DNA from 3 places in the Aquabacterium olei genome. Region 3 is predicted to be linked to each of the others. Evidence: predicted binding sites of a transcription regulator. Region 3 holds the regulator's gene; each other region holds the start of a gene.
The links. The regulator FNR, encoded in region 3, switches genes on or off when oxygen is low (the NO sensors DNR and NnrR bind a similar motif). The targets are predictions, from matches to a motif close to TTGATNNNNATCAA.
Positions count from the first base shown of each region.

Region 1: the regulator FNR is predicted to act here: its motif matches at 2,883-2,896, upstream of DEH84_RS09655 (TraR/DksA family transcriptional regulator).
Region 2: the regulator FNR is predicted to act here: its motif matches at 1,717-1,730, upstream of DEH84_RS05430 (nitrite reductase).

Region 1 covers NZ_CP029210.1:2,132,519-2,137,090, forward strand. Annotated here, with positions in the region: gene prmB (50S ribosomal protein L3 N(5)-glutamine methyltransferase) at 1-403, shown strand, start outside; gene DEH84_RS09650 (ABC-F family ATP-binding cassette domain-containing protein) at 400-2,355, shown strand; gene DEH84_RS09655 (TraR/DksA family transcriptional regulator) at 2,383-2,787, opposite strand; gene DEH84_RS09660 (MarR family winged helix-turn-helix transcriptional regulator) at 2,933-3,427, shown strand; gene DEH84_RS09665 (organic hydroperoxide resistance protein) at 3,519-3,941, shown strand; gene DEH84_RS09670 (C40 family peptidase) at 4,075-4,572, shown strand, end outside.
Region 2 covers NZ_CP029210.1:1,211,923-1,216,494, reverse strand. Annotated here, with positions in the region: gene DEH84_RS05430 (nitrite reductase) at 1-1,583, opposite strand, end outside; gene DEH84_RS05425 (ABC transporter ATP-binding protein) at 1,809-2,504, opposite strand; gene DEH84_RS05420 (ABC transporter ATP-binding protein) at 2,508-3,317, opposite strand; gene DEH84_RS05415 (branched-chain amino acid ABC transporter permease) at 3,328-4,572, opposite strand, start outside.
Region 3 covers NZ_CP029210.1:1,460,035-1,464,606, forward strand. Annotated here, with positions in the region: gene ccoG (cytochrome c oxidase accessory protein CcoG) at 1-920, shown strand, start outside; gene DEH84_RS06530 (nitrogen fixation protein FixH) at 944-1,207, shown strand; gene DEH84_RS06535 (hypothetical protein) at 1,301-1,591, shown strand; gene fnr (fumarate/nitrate reduction transcriptional regulator Fnr) at 1,669-2,385, opposite strand; gene hemN (oxygen-independent coproporphyrinogen III oxidase) at 2,592-4,001, shown strand; gene DEH84_RS06550 (sulfite exporter TauE/SafE family protein) at 4,026-4,572, shown strand, end outside.

The DNA.
Region 1 (4,572 bases), 670 kb from region 3:
GGACCGCATCACGTTGCTGCACAGCGACGGGCTGTCCAGCGTGCGTGGCCCCTACGACCTCATCCTCTGCAACCCGCCCTACGTCAACGCCGAATCGATGAAGGCACTGCCGGCCGAATACCGCGCCGAGCCCGAACTGGCCCTGGCCTCGGGTGAGGACGGCATGGACTTCACGCGGGCGTTGTTTGCCGCGCTGCGCGCGGATCCGGACCGTCACCTGGGCGAAGACGCCGTCATCGTGCTCGAGATCGGCAACGAACGCCCGAACTTCGAAAGCGCCTTCCCCGACCTGGCCGTCACCTGGTTGCCCACCACGTCCGGCGACGACCAGCTGCTGCTGGTGACCCGCGACGCGCTGCTGCTCGATACCCACGCCCCCGAAGGCGCCCCGCTCTCATCATGATCGTCCTGAAGAACGTCTCCCTGCTGCGAGGCGTGAAGCCCGTGCTGGACCAGGCCAGCGCCACCATCCACCCTGGCGAAAAGGTCGGCCTCATCGGCCGCAACGGCGCGGGCAAGTCCTCGCTGTTCTCGCTGCTGGCCGGGCGCCTCCACCCCGATGCCGGCGACGTCGAGATCCCGCCCAGCTGGCTGCAGCCCGGCGGCATGGCCGAGGTCGCGCAGAACATGCCCGAAACCGACGAGCCGGCCACCGAGTTCGTGCTGCAGGGCGACGGCCGCCTGATGGCAGCGCGACAGGCCCTGATCGAGGCCGAAGCCAGCGGCGACGGCCACGCCATGGCCGAGGCCCACGCCGCGCTGGCCGAGGCCGGCCACTTCGATGCACCTGCCCGCGCCCAGGCGCTGCTGCTGGGCCTGGGCTTCCAGCTCGCGCAGACCATGGCGCCCGTCAACAGCTTTTCCGGTGGCTGGCGGATGCGGCTGCAGCTCGCCCGCGCGCTGATGTGTCCCGCCCGCCTGCTGCTGCTCGACGAACCCACCAACCACCTGGACCTCGACGCGCTGGTCTGGCTGGAAGGCTGGCTGCAGCGCTACGAAGGCACGCTGATCATCATCAGCCATGACCGAGAGTTTCTCGACGCCATCACCCGCGTCACGTTGCACCTCGAAGACGGCACCCTGACCCGCTACACCGGCGGCTACACCGCGTTCGAGGCCATGCGGGCCGAGCGGCTCACGCAGCACCAGGCTGCGTTCGAAAAGCAGCAGGACCGCATCGCCCACCTGCAGAAGTTCATCGACCGATTCAAGGCCCAGGCCACCAAGGCCCGCCAGGCGCAAAGCCGCGTCAAGGCGCTGGAACGGATGGAGAAGCTCGCCCCCGTGCTCACGGCCAGCGACTTCGAGTTCGAGTTTCCGGCCCCGGCCAGCCTGCCCAACCCGATGCTGGTCATGAAAGACCTGCAGTGTGGCTACCCGAGGGAGGGCGACACCCCGCTGACCATCGTGCAGGGCGTGAACCGCTCGGTGCTGCCGGCGCAACGCATCGGCATCCTGGGCGCCAACGGGCAGGGCAAGTCCACATTGGTCAAGACGCTGGCTCACATGCTGCAGCCGGTGGGCGGCACCGTCACCGAAGGCAAAGGCCTGAGCATCGGCTACTTCGCGCAGCAGGAACTCGACGTCCTGCGGCCGGACGAAGGCCCGCTCGCCCACATGATCCGCCTGGCTAAGGAAGTCAGCCCACAGGCCCGCGAGCAGGAACTGCGCGACTTCCTGGGGCGCTTCCGCTTCACGGGCGACATGGTCATGCAACCCGTCGGCCAGTTCAGCGGAGGCGAGAAGGCCAGGCTGGTGCTGGCCTTGGTGGTCTGGCAGCGCCCCAACTTGCTGCTGCTCGACGAACCCACCAACCACCTCGACCTCACCACCCGCGAGGCGCTCAGCATCGCGCTCAACGAGTTCGAAGGCACGGTGATGCTGGTCAGCCACGACCGGGCCCTGCTGCGCGAGGTGTGCGACGAGTTCTGGCTCGTCACGCGAGGCGGTGTCAGCACCTTCGACGGCGACCTCGACGACTACCAGCGCTGGCTGCAGGAGCAGGCACGCGAGGTCGCGCTGGCCGCGCGCGCAGCCCGCGACGCTGACAAGGCGATCGCTCCGGGTGAAGCCCCGGCCAACCGCAAGGAAGACCGCAAAGCGGCAGCACAGGCCCGTCAGCGACTGGCCGAGCAGGCCAAACCGCTGAAAGCCGAGCTCAAGAAGATCGACGACCGCCTGGCCCATGCCGCCCGCGAGCAGACGGAACTGACGGAAGCACTCGGCGGCCCGGATCTCACTGGTGCCGAGCGGGCCGAACAGGGCAAACGGCTCAAGGCCCTGGGCGACGAGATCGAAACACTGGAATCCCGGTGGCTTGAACTCACCGACGCCATCGAGCAACTCAGCGCCTGACCCATCCGGGCGTCATCGCCGCGGCGCTCAGTGCCCGCGGCGATGCTCCGCGACGTCCTGACAGGCAATGCAGAGTTCCGCCTGAGGCAGGGCCTTGAGTCGGGCCACCCCGACCTCTTCACCACATCCGGTACACCATCCATAGGTGCCATCGGCCATGCGCGCCAGCGCAGCGTCCACGGCCGCGAGTTCGGCGTCATCGTGGTGCAGCATGGCGATCACCTCGTCATCGGCTTCTGCCGCAGCCCCGCCTTCGACACCGGCCACGAACGTGTTCGCGGTGGCCGCATCTTCGGCCGCCAGGCGTGCGCGCAGCTGCCCTTCCCGCCCCAGCAGATCCATCCGGTGCGCCTGCAGGCGGGCCTTCAGTTCGCCGAGGGTGTCGACATCGAGTCCAGCTTGCGCGCGCAGCGGGGCTTCCACGGAATTCATGCATGTCTCCTTGTGACGTGTCGGCTGGAACGCCGCGGCCATCCGGGCTGCGGCCAGCGCACCGTTCAGGATAGAAAGCTCGCAGCACCATCGCCTTGCTGCACGTCAACTGAGCACGCCTGCCGCGGGCGTCTACCATGCGGCCATGCCTGAGACCCGCCCATCGCCGCCCGAGCCCCGACCCGACACCGCACCCGACGCCCTGCTGTCGCTCGACAACCAGTTGTGCTTCTCGCTCTACGCCAGCTCGCTGGCCATGACGAAACTCTACAAGCCGCTGCTGTCCCCGCTCGGGCTGACCTACCCTCAGTACCTGGTCATGCTGGTGCTGTGGGAGCACGGGCGTCTCAGCGTCAACCAGATCGGCCACACGCTGCACCTCGATTCCGGCACGCTGACCCCGCTGCTCAAGCGCATGGCAAACGCCGGCCTGATCCTCCGACAGCGTGACCATGCTGACGAACGCCGCGTTCTGGTGGAGCCAACAGAAGCCGGGCGCACGCTCCAGCACGCTGCACAGGATGTGCCCCGCACGCTGCTGTGCCGGATGGGTCTTTCACCAGATGAAGTGGCCTCCCTGCAAGATACGTTGGGCAAGCTCCGTCAGCGCCTGCACGGCCTGCCGCCGGAACCCCTGTAGGCACCGGGGGTTATGAAGGCGACGCGTGATACCACAGCGTCTTTACCGCAAAATACATTGCACGCAACTTAATTGCCTGAAAGGAAAATCCATGGCACTCGACAAAGTTCTCTACGTCGCCCACGCCACCTCGAGCGGTGGTCGCGACGGTCGCTCCGTGAGCGATGACGGTCATCTCGATGTCGCCCTCGCCCGGCCCAAGGAAATGGGCGGACAAGGCAACGGTACCAACCCGGAACAGCTGTTCGCCGCAGGGTACTCCGCCTGCTTCCTGGGCGCCATGGGTTTCGTCGCCGGGCAGCAGCGCAAGGCCCTGCCCGCGGGCACCGAGATCACTGCCGACGTCGGCATCGGGCCGATTCCGGCTGGCTTCGGCATCGAGGTCACGCTGAACATCACCCTGCCCGGCATGGACAGGACCGAGGCCCAGGCCCTGATCGATGCAGCCCATCAGGTGTGCCCCTACTCCAATGCCACCCGCGGCAACATCGACGTGCGCCTCGTGCTGCGCTGAGCACCTGACCCTTCGGCGCCCCGGTTTTCCGGCCAGTGAAAACCGGGTTGCACGGAGATTCGGTGCTAATCTCGCGTTATCACCGACTTTCCAAGGTTGACGTCCGGCGTCTTCCTGCCTACGCTTGCGCCCCATGCGTTTTGAAATCCGCCCAGGTGGCGGCTCCTCTCCGGGTCTGCGTGCGCTGAAGCAACGCCTTGCTTCCCTGACCACCGTCGTCGCCCTGGTGCTCGTGTCGGTCACGGCCTCGCTCACAGTGACCCCTGCATCGCACGCGCAGTCCATCGTGGCGCCTGCCCAGGCCGCCTCGGCGCCCGCGCGCACCGAGAGCGAAGACCCGGTCTCCCGCTTCCTGTCCGACCGAGGGCTCCTGCCCAATACCCGCCCGGTGGTCGACTTCGCCCAGCAAATGCGCGGCAAGGCCTCCGACATGGCATCCGAGCTCGTCCTCTCGGCCATGAACTTCCTCGGCGTGCCCTACCGTCGCGGCGGCCAATCGCGTGAGCAGGGCTTCGACTGCAGCGGCTTCACCCGCCACGTCTTCGAGAACAGCGTCGGCCTGATCCTGCCGCGCCGCGCCATCGAACAGGCCAACTCGCCCGACCTGATCCCCGTGCAGCAGAGCGAACTG
Region 2 (4,572 bases), 250 kb from region 3:
CAGACCGCGAACCAGACCTCGTCACCGGCCTTGTTGTATTCAGGCTGAACCACACGCATAGCACCGCCATCGTTCAGGCCGGCCCACTTGGCGATCGGCAGCACGGTGTAGCCCTTGGCCAGGTTCTTGATGTCGTACACGGCCACCGACTGCGACACGTTGGGGTCGGGGTTCAGCGGGTTGTCGACATACAGATGCTGCGACTTCGGGTGGCTCTTGATGAAGAGCGAGCCGCCGCCCTGACTCTTGAGGTTGTCGACCACCTTCCACGCGTACTGCTTGTGGCCCTTCGGGTCGGTGCCGATCAGCGCGATGCTCTCGTCACCCAGGTGACCGGTCGACCAAACCGGGCCGTACTTCGGGTGCACGAAGTTCGCGCCACGCCCCGGGTGTGGGATCTTGCCGACATCGATCAAGGCTGCGAGCTTGCCGTCCTTGAGGTCCACGGCCGCAATCTTGTTCGACTGGTTGGCCGCCACCATGAAGTAGCGCTTGGACGAATCCAGACCGCCGTCGTGCAGGAAGCGGGCAGTGCCGATCTCGGTGGTCTTCAGCGCCTTCACATCCGAGTAGTCCACCAGCAAGGTCTTGCCGGTCTCCTTCACGTTGACCACGAACTCCGGCTTGAAGTGCGAGCCCACGATGGACGCCACGCGCGGCTCCGGGTGGTATTCCTGCGTGTCGACCGTCATGCCGCGGGTGCCCACCACCTGCAGCGGCTCCAGCGTGTCGCCCTTCATGATCGTGTACTGGGGCGGCCAGTAGCTGCCTGCGATGGCGAGCTTGTCTTCGTAGCCCTTGTACTTCGACGTTTCGACCGAACGGGCTTCGAGGCCCACGCGGATTTCGGCCACGTTGTCGGGCTTCTCCATCCACAGGTCGATCATGTTGATCTTGGCATCACGCCCGATCACGAACAGGTAGCGACCGGAGGCCGAAGTGCGAGAGATGTGCACCGCGTAGCCGGTCTTGACGATGTTGATGATCTGCTTGGTGTCGCCGTCGATCAGCGCCACCTCACCCGTGTCGCGCAGTGTGGTCGAGAAGATGTTGGCAATGTTGAAATTGTTCATCTTCTTCGTCGGCCGCTTCTCCGGCGGGACGAGGACCTTCCAGGTCTTCTTCATCTCGGCCATGCCGTACTCGGGCGGCAAGGGCGGGTCCTGCTGGATGTAGCGGGCCATCAGGTCGACGTCGGCCTCGCTCATCTCGCCCGAAGTCATCCAGTTCGGCATGCCGGCCGGCGAGCCATAGGCAATGAAGACCTTGAGGTAGTCCGTGCCCTTGGGCAGCGTCACATCGGGCGTCAGCGCCTTGCCCGTGGCCCCCTTGCGCAGCACGCCGTGGCAGCCCGCGCAGCGCTCGAAGTAGATCTTGCGGGCCTTCTCGAACTCGGCCTGCGTCATCTTCGGCGCTTTGGGGTTGGTGCTCTGGTACATCGGCTCGTTGGCCAACGGCGACGTACCTGCCTGGTAATTCAGTTCCGGCTGGGTGATCCCCTTGCCGTCCTCGGCCTGTGCGCCCGATGTCATCGCCAGCACAGCTGCGGCAGCAGCCAGGGCGGCCCACTGAGGCATTCTCATGTTGCTTTCTCCAGTATTGACGGCCACCCTCGGGCGACCCACGACATGGCTGCCCTGGACCGGCGCGAGACCGGATCCACGGCGTCCGCTCTTACAAGCGAGGCCATGTTCGGACTGGAGAGAACGAGCGTCCTTGAAGCAGTTCAAGAAAAAAATCCAGATCCGCTCCGGCGCTTCGGAGCTTGATCTGGATCGGGCTTCAGGACGAAGAAGCGGGGGCGGGTCTCAGACCTCCAGCCACTCCTTGCGCACGTACTGGTCGGCACGCAGCTCATCGGGCGTGCCATGGAAGACGACCTCGCCGTGCCCCATCACGTAGCAGCGCTGCGAGATGTCGAGCGCGATGGTGAGCTTCTGCTCCACCAGCAGCACGGCCAGGCCGCGCTTCTGCAACTCCTTGAGGTACTCGCCCACCAGTTCCACGATCTTCGGCGCCAGCCCTTCGGTCGGCTCGTCGATCATGATCAGGTCGGGGTCGCCCATCAGCGTGCGGCACAGGGTCAGCATCTGCTGCTCGCCGCCCGACATCACGCCGGCCTCGGTGTGCTGGCGCTCCTTCAGGCGCGGGAACATCTGGTACATGTCGTCCAGGCTCCAGCGGCTCTTCTTGCGGCCCGACTGCTGGCCCAGCAGCAGGTTCTGCTCGACCGTCAGCTTGGGGAACACATCGCGGCTCTCGGGCACGTAGCCCAGGCCGTGCCGGGCAATGTCATAAGTCTTGTGGCCCAGCAGGTTCTCTCCGTTCCACTCCACCTTGCCATGGCCGTCCACCAGGCCCATGATGGTCTTGATCGTGGTCGACCGCCCGGAGCCGTTGCGGCCCAGCAGGCTCACGATTTCGCCGGGTTGCACCTCCAGGTTCACGCCGTGCAGGATGTGGCTCTTGCCGTAGAAGGCATGCAGGTTCTCGATGCGCAACATGCGTCAGGCTCCGCTGGTTTGGGCTTCGGCGGCCTGGCTCTCGGCCAGCACCGAGCCGAGGTAGGCTTCCTTCACGCGCTCGTTGGCGCGCACCTTCTCGGGCGTGTCGCAGGCAATCACCTCGCCGTACACCAGCACGGCAATCCGGTCGGCCAGACCGAACACCACGCCCATGTCGTGCTCCACGGTCAGCAAGGTCTTGCCCTCCGTCACCTCGCGGATCATGCGCACGAAGTTCGCCGTTTCCGACTTGCTCATGCCAGCGGTCGGCTCGTCCAGCAGGATGACGTTCCCGCCACCGGCAATCGTCACGCCGACCTCGAGCGCACGCTGTTCCGCATAGGTCAGCGACGACACGCTGGTGTCACGCTTGCGGCGCAGGCGGATCATGTCGAGCACCTCTTCGGCCCGGCGGTTCACCTCGGCGAGGTTGGACAGAAAGCGCCAGAAGGCATAACGCTCGCCCATGGACCAGAGCACCGCACAGCGGATGTTCTCGAACACGCTCAGGCGCGGAAAGAGGTTGGAAACCTGGAAGCTGCGAGCGAGCCCGCGGCGGTTGATCTCGTACGGCGCGTGGCCCTGAATGGCCTGGCCATTGAGCAGGATCTCGCCACTGGTGGGGGCCATGCGGCCGCTGATCAGGTTGAACAGCGTCGACTTGCCCGCGCCGTTCGGCCCGATCAGGGCCACGCGTTCCCCGGCCGCCACGGCCAGGTTGGCGCCCCGGATGATCTCGGTCTTGCCGAACGACTTGCGGACGTCGCGCAGTTCCAGCGCCAGCGGCGCCGTCGATGTGGAGACTTGGCTCATCGTGTGATCCTCAGTGGCCCTCTGCGCGTCGCTGCGCCAGTTCGATTTCTTCCTGAATCTGTCCCCACTGCCGCGCAAACTGCCGCCGGGTCAACTCGAAGAGGCCGGCTCCGGTGATCACCAGCATCGCCGCGCCCACCCAGGCATCCGTGCCGTGCGTGTCGATGTCGGCACCGGCAAAGCGCATCACGGGGCCGAGGGCCTCATTGAGCTTCAGGTGGTAGATCATCTCGACCATCACCGCAACGCCCGTCATCGCGACCAGCGCGGTACCGGCCAGCGCCAGGTACGAGGTCCACAGCTTGCGAAGCAGGCCATGGGCCGCCACCCGCACGTTCATCAGGATCAGGCTCGCGATGCCGCCGGGCGCATACATCACCATGAACAGGAAGATCAGTCCGAGGTACAGCAGCCAGGCCTTGGTCAGCTCCGACATCAGCACCGACGCCAGCACCATCAACACACCACCGATGATCGGGCCGAAGAAGAACAGCGCCCCACCCAGGAAAGTGAACAGCAGGTAGGCGCCGGATGCATGTGCCCCGACCACCTCGGCCGTCACGATCTCGAAGTTGATCGCATACAGCCCACCGCCGATGCCGGCGAAGAAGCCCGCGATCATGAAGGCGAAGTAGCGCACGCGCTGCGTGTCATACCCGATGAACTGCACGCGCTCCGGGTTGTCGCGCACCGCGTTCAGCATGCGGCCCAGCGGCGTCTGCGTGAAGGCAAACATCAGGGCCGTGCAGATGAAGCAGTACACGGCAATCAGGTAGTACACCTGAATCTGCGGGCCGAAGGTGATGCCCATGACCGGCTCGCCCACCACACGGTTGGCCGACACGCCGCCCTCACCACCGAAGAACTCCGGCAGCATCAGCGACATCGACCACACCAGTTCGCCCACGCCCAGCGTGATCATGGCGAAGATGGTGCCGGACTTCTTCGTCGTCACGGCGCCCAGCACCGCGGCGATCAGCAGGCCCGTCGCACCACCGACCAGCGGGATCAGGCTCACGGGCACGTCCCAGGAACCTGCGGCCACCTTGTTGAGCACGTGGATGGACGCGAACGCCCCCAGCCCGCTGTAGACCGCATGGCCGAAGCTCAGCATCCCGCCCTGCCCCAGCAGCATGTTGTAGGACAGGCAGATGATGATGGCGGTGCCCATTTGCGTGAGCATGGTCATCGACAGGCTGCTGGTGAACACCTTGGGCGCCACCAGAAGGACGAGCGCAAACAGCGTCCACACCAC
Region 3 (4,572 bases):
TCGGCTACTTCACGCCCATCCGTGAACTGGCCCAGGCCGTGATCAGCTTCGGTCTCGGCCCCTGGGAATCCTTCTGGATCCTGTTTTACGGCTTTGCCACCTATGGCAACGCCGGCTACATGCGCGAGCAGGTCTGCAAGTACATGTGCCCGTATGCGCGCTTCCAGAGCGCGATGTTCGACCGCGATACGCTGATCATCAGCTACGACGAGAAGCGTGGCGAGCCGCGTGGATCGCGCTCCCGCAAGACCGACGCGAAGGCGGCAGGGAAGGGTGATTGCATCGACTGCACCCTGTGCGTCCAGGTGTGCCCGACCGGCATCGACATCCGCAAGGGCCTGCAATACGAGTGCATCGGTTGTGCCGCCTGCATCGACGTGTGTGACTCGGTCATGGACAAGATGGGTACGCCGCGTGGCCTGATCCGCTACGCCACCGAAAACTCCATGGACAACGGTTGGGGTCGTGCGCAGATGTGGGCGCGTGTGGCGCGCCCCCGTGTGCTGATCTATACCGCCATCCTCTTCGCGGTGATTGCGGCGTTCATGTACAGCATCTATAGCCGACCTCTCTTCAGGGTCGACATCGTCCGCGACCGCGGGGCTCTGGCCCGGGTGGTGGATGATGGCTATGTGGAGAACGTCTACCGCGTGCAGTTGATGAATGCCAGCGAGCAGGTGCAGCGTTACCGGATCGGTGTGGAGCAGCTGACCGCTGCACGGGTCGAAGGGGGCGAGAACATCGTCCTCGGCCCCGCAGAGGCCCGCTGGGTGCCCGTTGCCGTGCGCGTGCCGCCCGAAGTGGCCGCCCGGATGGGCACCGGTGCAAACAGCATGACCTTGCTGGTCGAGCAGTTGCGGCACGGTGACCGCCCGCAGGTCGACATCCGCGAGCGAACCACTTTCATGGTCCCGCGCTGAGCGGGCCTTCACGGAGAACCCTCATGTCTGAACAAGCCCTTGCCTCCGAGCAGCCTTCGGCGCCGGTGTCCCAGCCCCCCTGGTGGAAGCTTCCGATCGTGTGGATGGTGATCGGCGGGCCGCTGGCCGTCGTCGTGGCCTCCTTGTTCACGGTCGGCATCGCCGTCAAGAACGTGGATCCGGTGCTGGACACATCCAAAGGCCAGGTGTCTTCCACGAACGAGTTGCCCGCGGTGAAGGCGCGCAACCATGCGGCTGAAGGCAGCACCCAGCCCGCGGAGCGCTGAGTGCGCCCCCGCCTGCGGGTAAATCCCGCAGGCAAGCCCGCCCGACTGGCGGAACATCAGGTCGTGTCCCTATTCCTGTGAGAGGAGTGCCGCATGACACAGCGTAGCTTGCACGCTGCCCAGATCCTCTGGCCCGCGTTCTTGGTCGCCGGGCTGCTGGAGATGCTGGTGTTTGCCTGGGTGGATCCCGGCATGCTGCAGATCGGCAGCTGGTATCCGGATGCCGACACCGTCTACAGCCTGACGTTCCTCGCCTTCTGGGCCTTGATTGCCCTGGCTACGGCGGCGTCGCACTGGCTGATGCGCCATGACGAGGTCGGGGCCAGACGGATCGAGCGGCGCGTTCGGCGGTCTCGCCATGGGCACGCTGCAGCGCGTCCCTGACTTCTGCTGCTTCGCCCCGCCGAAAGTAAAAACCCGCCAGCGGCGGGTTTATTCAAAGGCACATCAGGGATGCGGAATCAGCACCGCACGCTGTTGACCAGTGCGCGCAGGCCTGCTTCGTCGGTGATGCGGATGTCGCGCTGCTTGACCTCAAGCAGGCCTTCGTCCTGAAACTTCGAGAACGTGCGGCTCACGGTTTCGAGCTTGAGGCCCAAGTAGCTGCCAATCTCTTCCCGCGTCATGCGGAGCACCAGCGCCGAGGCTGAAAAACCACGCGCATGCAGGCGCTGCGTCAGGTTGAGCAGGAAGGCGGCCAGCCGCTCTTCGGCGCGCATGCTGCCCAGCAGCAGCATGACGCCGTGGTCACGCACGATTTCGCGGCTCATGATCTTGTGGAACTGGTGCTGCAGATCCGAGAACTCGCGCGACAGGTCTTCCAGCTGCGCATACGGGATCACGCAGACCTGAGAATCTTCCAGCGCAATGGCGTCACAGGCATGGCGGTCGGTGCTGATACCGTCCAGGCCCAGCAACTCGCCGGCCATCTGGAAGCCGGTGACCTGATCGCGCCCATCCTCGGAGGAGATGCGGGTCTTGAAAAAGCCGGTGCGCACCGCATAGACCGATCGGAAGGCATCGCCCGTGTGGAACAACGCGTCGCCCCGCTTGACGGTCTTGCGCGTGGCCACGAGCGAGTCCAGATGGCTCAGCTGCGGCTGGCTGAGCCCCACAGGGAGGCACAGCTCACGCAGATTGCAGCTGGAGCAGGCAACTTTGAATGCTTCGTATTTCATTGCACACGACGAACCGTTGGTGGAGCCCTTGCTCGAAGAGCGGCATGCGTCGGTGTTGCTCTGGTCCAGGACGGGGATGGTGTTATTCAACATGAGGAACCTCAAGGTCTTCCTGATTGTTGCCCGATCCCCGGACTCGAGGTTGAGGCAGATCAACCCGCAGCACTGCCAGTTTGGCACAGACTCCGTATATGAGCGACCAGGCCATGATAACCATTCAACCCGCCCCCATCATCTCGAGCGAGGTGCTGACTCGACTTGACGTGTCCGGACCACGCTACACCTCGTACCCGACGGCCGATCGGTTTGTGGAGGCCTTCGGGCCGACCCAGCACCGCCAGGCGCTCGTCCAGCGCAGCGAAGGGGCGGGGGCCATGGCGGGCGGTGCCGTGCCGCTGTCGCTGTATGTCCACATCCCGTTCTGCGAGTCGGTCTGCTACTACTGCGCCTGCAACAAAGTGATCACGCGCCACCATGGTCGGGCCACCGAGTACCTGGAAGCGCTTCGCTCCGAGGTTCAATTGGTGATCAACCAGATTGGCCGCGGTCAGGCCGTGTCGCAGTTGCACCTGGGTGGCGGCAGCCCCACCTTCCTCAGCGATGACGAGCTGGAAGGCCTGCTCACCATGCTGCAGGACGCCTTCCGTTTCGTGCCGGGCGGCGAGTACGCCATCGAAGTCGACCCTCGCACCGTGGATGCCGCGCGACTCAAGCGCCTGGCGGCCATGGGTTTCAACCGCTTGAGCCTTGGTGTTCAGGACTTCGATCCGCTGGTTCAGCAGGCCATCCACCGGGTCCAGCCCTATGAAATGGTGGCCGAGCTGATGAAAGCGGCCCGCGCCGAGGGATTCGATTCCATCAACATGGATCTGATCTACGGTCTGCCCAAGCAGACGCCCGAGCGCTTTGCACACACGCTGGACCAGGTGATCGGGCTCCGTCCGGACCGTGTGGCCGTGTATGCCTACGCACACCTGCCGCAACGCTTCAAGCCGCAACGTCGCATCGACGCAGCTGCGCTGCCGGCGGGCGCCGACAAGGTCGGGATGCTCGCCTCGGCCATCGACCGCTTTGGTGCGGCGGGCTACGACTACATCGGCATGGACCACTTTGCGCTGCACGATGACAGCCTGGCGGTGGCCCGTCGCCAGGGGCGCCTGCACCGCAACTTCCAGGGCTACAGCACCCACCCCGACTGTGATGTGATCGGTCTGGGCGTCTCTGCCATTGGCCGCGTCGGACCGCACTACATGCAGAACGCCAAGTCGCTGCCCGAGTATTACGACGCGCTGCGCCGCGGTGAATTGCCCACCGTGAGAGGCCTCACGCTCTCGCGCGATGACCTGGTGAGGCGTGCGGTCATCATGGCCATCATGTGCCAGGGCCGGGTGGACTTCGAATCCATTGAACTCGCCTACCTGGTCGATTTCCGGCAATACTTCGAGGCTGAGATGCGCCTGCTGGAACCGCTCGTGGAGTCGGGGTTGGTGCAAGTGGAGTTCGACGGTGTCCGTGTCACGGCGCTCGGCTGGTATTTCGTGCGAGCGATCGCGATGGTGTTTGACCGCCATCTGCAGATGGACAAGGCGGTCGAGCGATTCTCCCGAATCATCTGACCCGTCTTGCGTGAAGGGGCCGACATGCTGTCTGGCCTCTTGATCTCCGCCTTCCTGATGGGACTGGGCGGGCTGCCTCACTGTGCCGTGATGTGCGGCGCGCCCTGTGCTGCCGCGTTTCCGAAGGGGCTGCCCGGTTTGGCACTCGTCGGCCGGGCCCTGGGTTACGCGTTGCTGGGCGGCGTGGCTGCCGCCTCCGCGGGGCTTGTCGCATCCTGGGGGCGCGAAATTGCGATCCTTCAGCCGTTCTGGGTCATGGCCCAGTTCGGTGCGGTGCTGTTCGGCCTCTGGCTGCTCTGGAAGGGGCGTGTGCCGGCGTGGCTCGACCGGTTCGGCATCGACCTCTATCACCGTCTGCGCAGGCGGTTCGCATCGTCCGGGGCTCTTGGCGACGGCCGGCCGAGCGCACGGCGCGCAGCCGTGCTGCTGGCCGGGATGCTGTGGGCGCTGATGCCTTGCGGACTGTTGTATGGCGCGCTGATGGTGGCGGTCCTGGCGCCGTCCGCGTGGGGTGGTTCCCTGGTGATGCTGTCGTTCGCGGTGGCCAGTTCCGCAGGGGTCTGGTTTGCCC